3 regions of the Paenibacillus sp. GD4 genome follow, and region 3 is predicted to be linked to each of the others. Evidence: predicted binding sites of a transcription regulator. Region 3 holds the regulator's gene; each other region holds the start of a gene.

Region 1 (3,280 bases), 4.4 Mb from region 3:
AGGATCGGCGCCTGCCACTCCTTGAATGGGCAAATGATTTTGCATCGTGACCAGATGGATGAATTGCGGCGCCTCTCCTGCGTTCAGCACATCCATCACTTGCCGGGCGGCCGCCATATCGGAAATAAATCCGTTATCCGTTAGAGTGTCTGTATAAGCGATGTTATCCTGAGTGATGAATTGATCGAAGCCGAGCACCGGATACACGCGGTTCCGGTTGTAGAAGGTTCCGTCGAACGGATGAATCGCCGTCGTTTGGTAGCCTTTGTCCTTCAGCAGGCTGACCATGGACGGGAAGCGATCGGTTTTGACCAAAAGCTGCTGATAAGGCGTTGCTCCTTGATTCATAAACGACATGGAAAGCCCTGTGAGTGCTTCGAATTCCACATTGGAGGTACCGCCGCCGTACGTAGGGGACAGCGACTTGCCCGACGGAAACCGCTGTTCATTCCGGTGCAGTCTGCTGAGCGGATCTTCACTGAAGGAGACGCCGGAGAGCCGCGTCGGATCGAACAAGGATTCGTTCATGACCAGAACGATATTCGGCTGCTCCTCGGAAGCCCCCGCAGCGGAGGCCGGGTTCGTATATTTTTGGAGGATCCGGTTGATCTCTTCTTCGCTGTAGCCTGCCCGCTGGCTTTGAATTTTCGCTCCTATATTTTGCAGAAAGGCGATCACAAATCCATTCATCAAATAATTTTCCCGCTGGTTCCAGTTGTGATCGACAACGCCCAGCTTGGAAAGCGGCTTGGCAAATACCGTGCTCTGTACGTGAAAGCAGGAGAATACCATGAGCGCCGCTGCGAACACACAGCCGAAACGGTAAGCCATTCCCTTTCTGGCTCTCGGAAGAAAGAACGTTGCCGTCAATAACACGACGCTCCCGGCCAGCACAGCGGTCACGATCCGCGGCGAGGCGATATCCCGGGCAATGTTCAGTATTTCCGAAAACTGCCTTAGCTGGTTTAAATCCCAGGGATAGACCGGCTCCCCCAATACCATCAGTTTATGATAATTGCCGAACGTCAAGGCGCCGACCGCCGCGGCTGCGATGCCTGCCGCGAACAGCGTATTATCGAACAAGCCGTCCAGTCCGAGAATCAGGATGAACAGAATCGCCGTCGATAGAGCATACAGGGGCATATTATCGCGTATCCAGTCAATCCAGCTGTCCTCGAACGGCTTAAAGGATGCATATTGCATCGCAAGGACAAGAAGATTGGCCGTCACGAAGGAGATTCCCAGACTCCAGCCGGTTTTGAACCGCTTCATAAAGAACCTCTCCTTTCTTTGTTGAAAAAAGCAAAAGAGCCTCTGTGGTGGCAGGCTCCTCCGTCAGGTGCTATTCCGTTGACCGTTTTTTTACAATTTCATTATATTTTCTTTACATTAAATTAACATGAAAATAGACTGAAAGTTTGCTGAAAGCTCAATGAGAGCCGTTCGATTGCGTTCCGACGCTGCCGGGCGGCATTTCTTTTTGTTTCCAAAAAAATTTGCTTGCATATCGAACTTGTGTTCGGTATATAATAAAGAATACGAATACACGTTCGCAATATGGTGGTGTGATTATGAGTGGTAATCCAAGGGTCGAGACAGAAGAGGATATTCAAATCATCAAGGAATACACGCTGCTGCCTATTTTGCTGGATATGCTGGCACGAGATCTGAACGAGCTGAAGCTGTATAAGGACAAGGTTGTTTATCACCATGTGATCTCTTACCTTCAAGAGGTCGAACGATCGATTTTTCCGGAGCTGCAGGCGATCAAGAGCAGGATGAGGAAGCACAATATTCAAATTTTGAAGACGGAAATGAATGCACTGGGCATCGAGGTGGAGTACAAGGTCCGGGGCTACATTCATCATTTTAAAATGTTAAGGAGCCTGGTGAAAGCGGAGCTCATGACCTTGCTTATGGACATAAGGAGGCGGTTAACATGACCGGGAAAAGCGAAAGAACGATTTTTTTGGCGGACTGCCAAAGCTTCTACGCCAGCGTGGAGAAGGCCGACCATCCCTGGTGCAGGGAGAAGCCGGTGGTGGTGGCGGGAGACCCTGCTCTTCGCTCCGGCATTGTTCTGGCTGCCTGCCCGATCGCCAAGGAATACGGGGTCACGACGGCCGAACGCCTGGGAGCCGCGATGAACAAGTGTCCCGAGCTGGTGGTCATGCGTCCGCGCATGCAGCATTATATCGATGTGTCGCTGATGATTACACAAATTTATAAGGAATATACGGACCTTGTGGAGATTTTCTCCATCGACGAGCAGTTTCTGGATGTAACCGGAAGCCTTCGGCTGTTCGGGGATCCCGTTACGATCGCCCGATCGATTCAGCAGAAGGTGCTGCAGCAGACGGGAGTGAAGGTCAGGGTAGGGATCGGTACGAACAAGATGCTGGCGAAGCTGGCCACGGACATCTGGGCCAAGAAGAACTCTGAGGGCATTTTTACACTCAACCCGTCGGATGTGGAAGGGAAGCTCTGGAAGCAGCCGGTGAATAAAATGTTCGGTGTCGGTTCACGAATGACAGGGCACTTTACCCGGTTAGGCATGCATACGATCGGGGATATTGCCCGCACGCCGCTGCCGCTTCTCAAGGATAAGTTCCGCAAGCGCTTCGGAAAGCAGAGCGACATCCATGCCGAGGTCATGTGGCGAACCGCGAACGGGCTCGATGATTCTCCCGTAACGCCGGGCACCTTCCTTACGCCGCCCAAGTCCGTCGGTCATATGATGACGCTGCCGAGAGACTACCTGGAGAACTCGGAGGTGGAAACGGTGCTTCTGGAGCTGACCGAGGAGGTTTGCCGCGATTGCCGCAGCAAAGGCTTTATGGGATGGGTTGTCTCCGTCAGCTGCATGTGCAGTCCGTATGAGCAGCCCACGGGGTTCTCGCGTCAGATGAAAATGCCGGACCCCACCAATCATACCAATACGGTATTTGAAGCGGCGAAGGCGCTGTTCTACCGGTACTGGGATCGTATGCCGGTACGCCGCGTAGGGATTATGCTGAGCGGTCTTATCGATGATTCCGGCTATCAATTGACGCTGTTCGAGGATCAGATCAAGACGAGAGCCCTGGATAAGGCTACGGACCACATCAAGGAACGCTTCGGAAGCGCTGCGATCATCAGGGCCTCCTCGCTTCGAGCGGCAGGTCAGGCCATGATGAGGTCACAAAAAATCGGAGGTCATTATAAATGAGCAAGAAGCTCCAAGGTAACGGCCTGTGGGAATCCAGCCGCATGATGCTGCCGCAGCATAAGGAGCAGTCGA
Region 2 (3,280 bases), 830 kb from region 3:
CGAAACGAATCTTAACTCGAGGAGGGATGTTCTATGACCCATGCATTGCCGGAAAAATATTACACCACCCTTCATGAGCTTCAGGCCATCGATTTTGTCCTCGTGGAGCTGACCCTGTACCTTGACACCCACCCCGATGATGAACAGGCCATCAGGCAGTTTAATCAATTCACTCATCAGCGGCTGCAGGTGGCGCATCAATTTCAGATGGAATTCGGACCGCTTACGCAGTATGGCCACAGCTTCGGCTTCAGCAAGCATCCATGGCAGTGGGCGGAAGGCCCTTGGCCGTGGCAGGTATAGGCACGCACATGGCGCTTAACGTTGTAAGGCGGGCTGAGCTTTAATCGTTGCAGCGCCATGGCAGGGTTCTCTTAAACATTCGTTAACGGAGGGGAGCGTACTATGTGGATCTATGAGAAGAAGCTGCAGTATCCGGTACGGGTCGGCAAATGTGACGTACGCATGGCCAAACTGCTCTTGGAGCAGTATGGCGGAGCGGACGGAGAATTGGCAGCGGCGTTACGGTACTTGAACCAACGTTATTCGATACCGGATAAGGTGATCGGGCTGCTGACGGATATTGGGACGGAGGAATTTGCACACCTAGAAATGATTGCGACCATGGTGTATAAGCTGACAAAGGATGCGACACCGGAGATGCTGAAGGCCGCGGGACTCGATGATCATTACGTGGCGCACGACAATGCCTTGTTTTATCAAAATGCCAGCGGTGTGCCGTGGACAGCGGCCTACATACAGGCGAAGGGTGACCCGATCGCCGATTTGTACGAGGATATTGCGGCCGAAGAGAAGGCTAGAGCTACATACCAATGGCTTATCGATATGACCGACGATGTCGATCTTCAGGACGGTCTGAAATTCCTGCGGGAGCGGGAGGTTGTGCATTCGATGCGCTTCCGTGAAGCGGTCGAAATCCTTAAGGCGGACCGGCAGCAGAAGAAAATATTTTAATAGGATCAATGGGAGGTTGGCGCTGTGCAGAAGGAGGATATTCTGCTGGAGCTGCAGTCGCTCCCGGAACGGGTACTGCGGGCGGAGCAGGATTATTTGAAGGCGTTGTCCTACTTGGAGGAGAGCAGGCTGGCGTTAACGGCCAAGACGAACGAGCTTTTCTACCAGGGGACGATTCAGGGCAAGAATGAACAGGCGCGTGAGGCGGAGCTATGGCCTCATACGCATGAGCTGCGACGTCTTGTATTGAAGGCGAAGCTGGCTGCGGAGCAGGCGAAGAGCGAGCTGACTTATGTCAGGAATAAACTGGACAATACAAGGCTCATTGCCCAGATGGTGCTACATGCCCCACCTTCCGCTGCAAGCTACGATAACTGGGCCGCCGGCCCGATGGATTAGCTTAAGAAATAGCATGCCCCTGTGGGTGTGCTATTTTTTTATTTTTCCATTTTGCAGCTTCGCTTTCCCAGTAACCATTAGATAGGAAGTATTGGTAATAGTTAAGTCCTCCTTGCATAAAGAACGTTCGTTCTGTATAACATAAAGTAGAACAAACGTTCCTGTTAAAGGTGTGATATGTATGGATATGGAAAAATACGTCGGTAGAACAATTGATATTATTTATATTGGCCTTGACGAACGAATCACCCAGCGGCGGATCCATGTGAAATCCTCAGTTGGCGGTATCGTTAAGGCACATTGTTTACATCGAAATGCCCCAAGAACTTTTCGAATCGAGAACATTCTGGCAGTAAAGCCGGTGAATCAATATGCTTCATGATGCCGAGCGTAAGCTGTTACGTATAATTGGAAACTTTACAGCTATCCGTAGAAGAACGCCAACGGTCCACGAATTAACGATCAAGACGGGACGTAATGAAAAACTTGTATATGATTCGCTTGCGATACTGGCTGAAGAAGGTTTTATCGAATGGGATAAAACAGATCCGGAGACAATTCTTATCATACGTGCCTGGGAGGATCCTCCGCCGGAGGACTATAGGTTATTTACGGAATAAAAACAAGCTGGTTAGTGTTGACTTAAAAGCCCTTGGATATTGCTGGTCGAGCCATGACTGTGCACATTAGCAATCCATGAGAAACCGGGCATGCTGTTGGATGATAAAATCTAGACATAAAGGAGGCTGCAAATGGAACGCCTAATGATGAATGTGCGAGAAAACCAGGGAGGAGAGTCAGCCGCATGGCAAAAATCATTTTCGCATTGAACCAGTCTCTGGACGGGTTCGTCGACCACACGGCATTTCAGCCCGACCCCGTGCTATTCTGTCATTTCATCGACGACGTGCGCAGCTTGGCAGGCATCCTGTACGGGCGCCGCATGTACGAGACCATGCGGTATTGGGACGGAGACCATTTGGAATGGGATGCGCCGGAACGGGAATACGCAGCGGCGTGGCAAAGCAAACCGAAGTGGGTGGTGTCGAGGACGTTAAAGTCCGTCGGTCCGAACGCTTCTCTGATCGAGGGCGACCTCGCAGCGGCTATACGTAGGCTGAAGGCTCAGCATGAAGGGGAGATTGAAGTTGCCGGGCCGGAGTTGGCTCACAGTCTAACCGAGCTCGGTCTCGTTGATGAGTATCGACTCTATCTCCATCCAGTCGTGCTGGGTCACGGAAAGCCGTTCTTCGCCGGGCCGCGGCCGCCGCTGCGCCTGGTGGCAAGCGATAGAATTGGCGAACAGGTGATCAGGTTGACCTATGTTCCGGAATAGTTGTGCTGTTGATCCAACGGCCAAGGAAATTGCGTAATATTACTGTTATTAATTGTGTACCCTAAGGACAACAAGGAGGGAACACAAGGATGACGCAAACACAAGCTGATTATTTTCATAATATAGTATCGACTCAAGAACAGCTTACTCGTGAGGGGGTTAATTATTGGTCTCTATACTCCAATTTTACCACCTGGCAATTTTGGACAATCCTGGCTATGCTTATAATCCCACTCATTCTAGTATACAGATTTATTGATCGGACAAGGATTTACCAAATCGCATTTTATGGATTCGCCACTCATGTGCTATTTGCTTATACAGATGTATTCGGCATCCGTTACGGGTTATGGGGATACCCATATCAGGTAATACCGTTTCTGCCCAGTGTTTCATTAGATGCTGCGCTGATCCCGGTAGCGATCATGTTCGTCTATCAATGGACCCTTAAGCGAGGGAAAAACTTTCACCTGTATGCCGTCTTAACTGCACTGGCATTTGGGTTTGGTTTCAAACCATTACTGGTCATGTTCGGTTTGTTCGAAAAATACAAGTGGGTAAATTACTTTA
Region 3 (3,280 bases):
TACAGCGATGAACGTAGGTCCGGAGCCGGAATTTTTCCTGTTCAAGACCGATGAGAAGGGCAACCCGACCATGGAGCTGAACGATCAAGGCGGTTATTTTGACCTTGCTCCTACAGACCTTGGCGAAAATTGCCGCCGCGAGATCGTTCTCACGCTGGAGGAAATGGGCTTCGAAATCGAAGCTTCTCACCATGAGGTTGCTCCGGGTCAGCACGAAATCGATTTCAAATATGCGGATGCCTTGAAGGCCGCTGACCAGATTCAAACGTTCAAGCTTGTAGTGAAAACCGTAGCCCGTCAGCATGGGCTGCATGCCACTTTCATGCCAAAGCCATTGTTCGGTGTGAACGGCTCCGGCATGCACTGTCACCAGTCTTTGTTCCGCGGCAGCGAGAACGCGTTCTATGACGAGAGCGACAAGCTGGGTCTGAGCGCTACGGCCAGACAATATATGGCAGGTATCTTGAAGCACGCGCGCGCGTTCGCTGCGATCACGAACCCTACCGTTAACTCGTATAAGCGTTTGGTACCAGGCTATGAGGCACCTTGCTACGTAGCTTGGTCGGCGAGCAACCGCAGCCCGATGATCCGGATTCCGGCATCCCGCGGCGTGAGTACACGCGTAGAAGTGCGTAACCCGGATCCGGCAGCGAATCCTTACTTGGCGCTGGCGGTTATGCTGAAGGCCGGCCTGGACGGTATCAAGAACAAGACCCAGCTGCCGCCTCCAACCGACCGTAACATCTACGTGATGACGGAAGAGGAGCGCGAAGAGCAGGGGATTCCGAGCTTGCCGGTGAATCTGAAGCAAGCGATCGACGAGCTGCTGCGCGATGACGTCATCTGCGATGCATTGGGCGATCATGCACTGGCTCATTTCGTTGAGCTGAAGGAAATCGAGTGGGATATCTACCGCACGCAGGTTCACGCATGGGAACGCGAGCAGTATTTGACCTTATATTAAGCTAGTGAGACCCGAATGAGATCCTTTTGTGATCTCATCCGGGTCTTTTTCTTTTTTGCCCGATTTCTGCAAATGCACAACAAATGGATTGCGAAAGGGGGGCATTGGTGCATTTGTGCGATTATACAAAAATGTATGGGGAAAGAGGCTGCTGATAGCAATTCACCCCGTATATTGGTGCTTATTCGCAGAAATACGTCTTAAGTGACGATTTTGAAGGCTTCAAAGTTGTACTATTGCAGATTTCGGGAGAGTCTTTCAGTTGCCAATAAAAAACGCTCCTTCTACCGTGAAGTAGATTGGAGCGTTTGTGAGTTTAATGAATATCTCTAAAGAGGCCGATGACTTTGCCGAGAATGGTCACGTGCTTCAAGCGGATCGGCTCCAGTGCGGGATTCTCCGGCTGAAGACGAATGTGATCCTTTTCCTTATAGAAGGTTTTTACAGTCGCCTCGTCTTCCTCTGTCATAGCCACCACGATCTCTCCGTTATTCGCGGTCTGCTGCTGGCGGACGATGACATAGTCCCCGTTGTGAATGCCGGCTTCAATCATGCTATCCCCGATGACGCTCAGCATAAAAACCTTATTGTCGCCAACGAAGTGGCTTGGCAGAGGGAAGTAATCCTCAATGTTCTCCGTAGCGGTGATCGGGACGCCTGCCGTAACTCGTCCGATTAATGGCACGCGGGCAACGGACACCGAATAAGCGCCGTCATTCTCCGTACCGTCCAAAATCTCGATGGCCCGCGGCTTGGTAGGGTCGCGGCGAATTAACCCCTTCTTCTCCAAACGCTCCAGATGTCCGTGTACCGTGGAGCTGGAAGCGAGTCCGACCGCTTCGCCGATCTCTCTAACCGAAGGGGGATACCCCTTGTCCCGAACTTCATTCTTAATGAAATCCAAAATCGCCTGTTGGCGGTTGGAAATCTTGCTCATTCGTATCAACTCCAATTTTGGTAATCATTACTTGGAGTATAACACAGAACCGGAGTTCGTACAAACATGAGTTCGAAAAATCGTTGACACAAACATTTGTTCGTGTTATATTATGAACAGAACAAATGTTTGGGGGGGCGATTACTAATGATTCAAAATCCTACACTTATTCATAGATACAATTCTGCTGACGAGTCCAAGCAGCTACATAGCAAGAAGAAGAACAACGGCTTAAACGCTCGTGTGATCTTTACCGTGACGGCCTTATTGCTTTTCTTATCTTTCGGAGCCTTCGGTGCTTCGCTGTTCGGCGACCAGGACGCTTATGCTGCGACTGAAAGTGAGCCCGAGCAGGCAGTGGTTATCGTGGACCAGGGGGAGACGCTATGGTCGATCGCTACTGAACACGCAACGAAGGGAACGGATGTTCGTGATTATGTGCATGAGCTGAGGAAGATGAACGGGCTGAAGAACAGCAATGTTAAAGTAGGGCAGAAGCTGTTGCTTCCGTGAGTGGGTTTAGCTATGACCATTACAATTTTTAGTTGTGATAATACGCGGGTCTTACTATAAGATGAAGGTGCTGTCGAATCCGAAGCAGCGCCTTTTTTCTATGCTTGGTATTCTCGATCATTCCCCTCTCGTCACTTGACAATCCTACCCCTTAGTGTCAAAGTATTAAGGGACGATGAGGTAAATGCAGGTTTCCTTCATCACCATTGGACAAGTCATAACTTGGAGGGTAGTCATGAGCGAACACGAAAGCGAACACGATGCGAACGTCAAGCGGATTAATGAGCTGGCCCGCAAAGCGAAGGCGGACGGACTCACCGATGAGGAAGTGGTAGAGCGTAACGAGCTAAGAAGGAAATATATCGACGCGTTCAAATCTTCGTTACGATCCCAGCTGGATAACATTAAGTTTGTCGACGATGAGGAAGAGAAAAAATAGGGTAAACGGACAATAAGGGGTATTGGAAATGGCGCGTAACTGGGAACGCATGGTCCGACGCAATCGTAAGATGGCGAACAAGCATCGGCAGAAGTACGGGAAACAACAAATAACCGCTGCGACAACAACGGAGGAGTCTACGGTTTATCGGGGAAGAAGCTGGTTTTTGCCAATCCTGCTCGTGCTGACAGGGATTTTTTGCTTCATTATTTTCCGTGAAACCAGGCAGGACGATAACCTGTACTGGATCACCGGGGGCAGCTACATTTTCCTCGGCTTGTTTATTTTCTGGCTGCGTCGTCCTTATTTGAAGGTAGGGAAGGATTCGATTACTTCCCGCCGGTTTGGCGGAGATCGTACCTTCAAGCATGATGACATTAGCGAGTTTGTGTTTCATAAGGATAGTGTTACTATCGGCTTCAAGGGC

What was found. The regulator LexA, encoded in region 3, represses DNA repair genes until DNA is damaged. The targets are predictions, from matches to a motif close to CGAACATATGTTCG.
Region 1: a site for LexA is predicted at 1,540-1,553, ahead of RAC89_RS22645 (YhjD family protein). Genes of this name have one in related genera too.
Region 2: a site for LexA is predicted at 1,523-1,536, ahead of RAC89_RS06000 (WYL domain-containing protein). Genes of this name have one in related genera too.

Annotation. Positions count from the first base shown of each region.
Region 1 is NZ_JAVCYK010000001.1:4,792,435-4,795,714, forward strand. Features, by position in the region: gene RAC89_RS22640 (LTA synthase family protein) at 1-1,272, opposite strand, end outside; gene RAC89_RS22645 (YhjD family protein) at 1,572-1,943, shown strand; gene RAC89_RS22650 (DNA polymerase IV) at 1,940-3,208, shown strand; gene RAC89_RS22655 (YhjD family protein) at 3,205-3,280, shown strand, end outside.
Region 2 is NZ_JAVCYK010000001.1:1,256,738-1,260,017, reverse strand. Features, by position in the region: gene RAC89_RS06020 (spore coat associated protein CotJA) at 1-15, shown strand, start outside; gene RAC89_RS06015 (spore coat protein CotJB) at 34-303, shown strand; gene RAC89_RS06010 (manganese catalase family protein) at 406-975, shown strand; gene RAC89_RS06005 (hypothetical protein) at 1,000-1,374, shown strand; gene RAC89_RS06000 (WYL domain-containing protein) at 1,556-1,756, shown strand; gene RAC89_RS05995 (dihydrofolate reductase family protein) at 2,180-2,710, shown strand; gene RAC89_RS05990 (CBO0543 family protein) at 2,800-3,280, shown strand, end outside.
Region 3 is NZ_JAVCYK010000001.1:426,389-429,668, reverse strand. Features, by position in the region: gene glnA (type I glutamate--ammonia ligase) at 1-964, shown strand, start outside; gene lexA (transcriptional repressor LexA) at 1,281-1,901, opposite strand; gene RAC89_RS01930 (LysM peptidoglycan-binding domain-containing protein) at 2,049-2,414, shown strand; gene RAC89_RS01925 (DUF896 domain-containing protein) at 2,650-2,853, shown strand; gene RAC89_RS01920 (hypothetical protein) at 2,882-3,280, shown strand, end outside.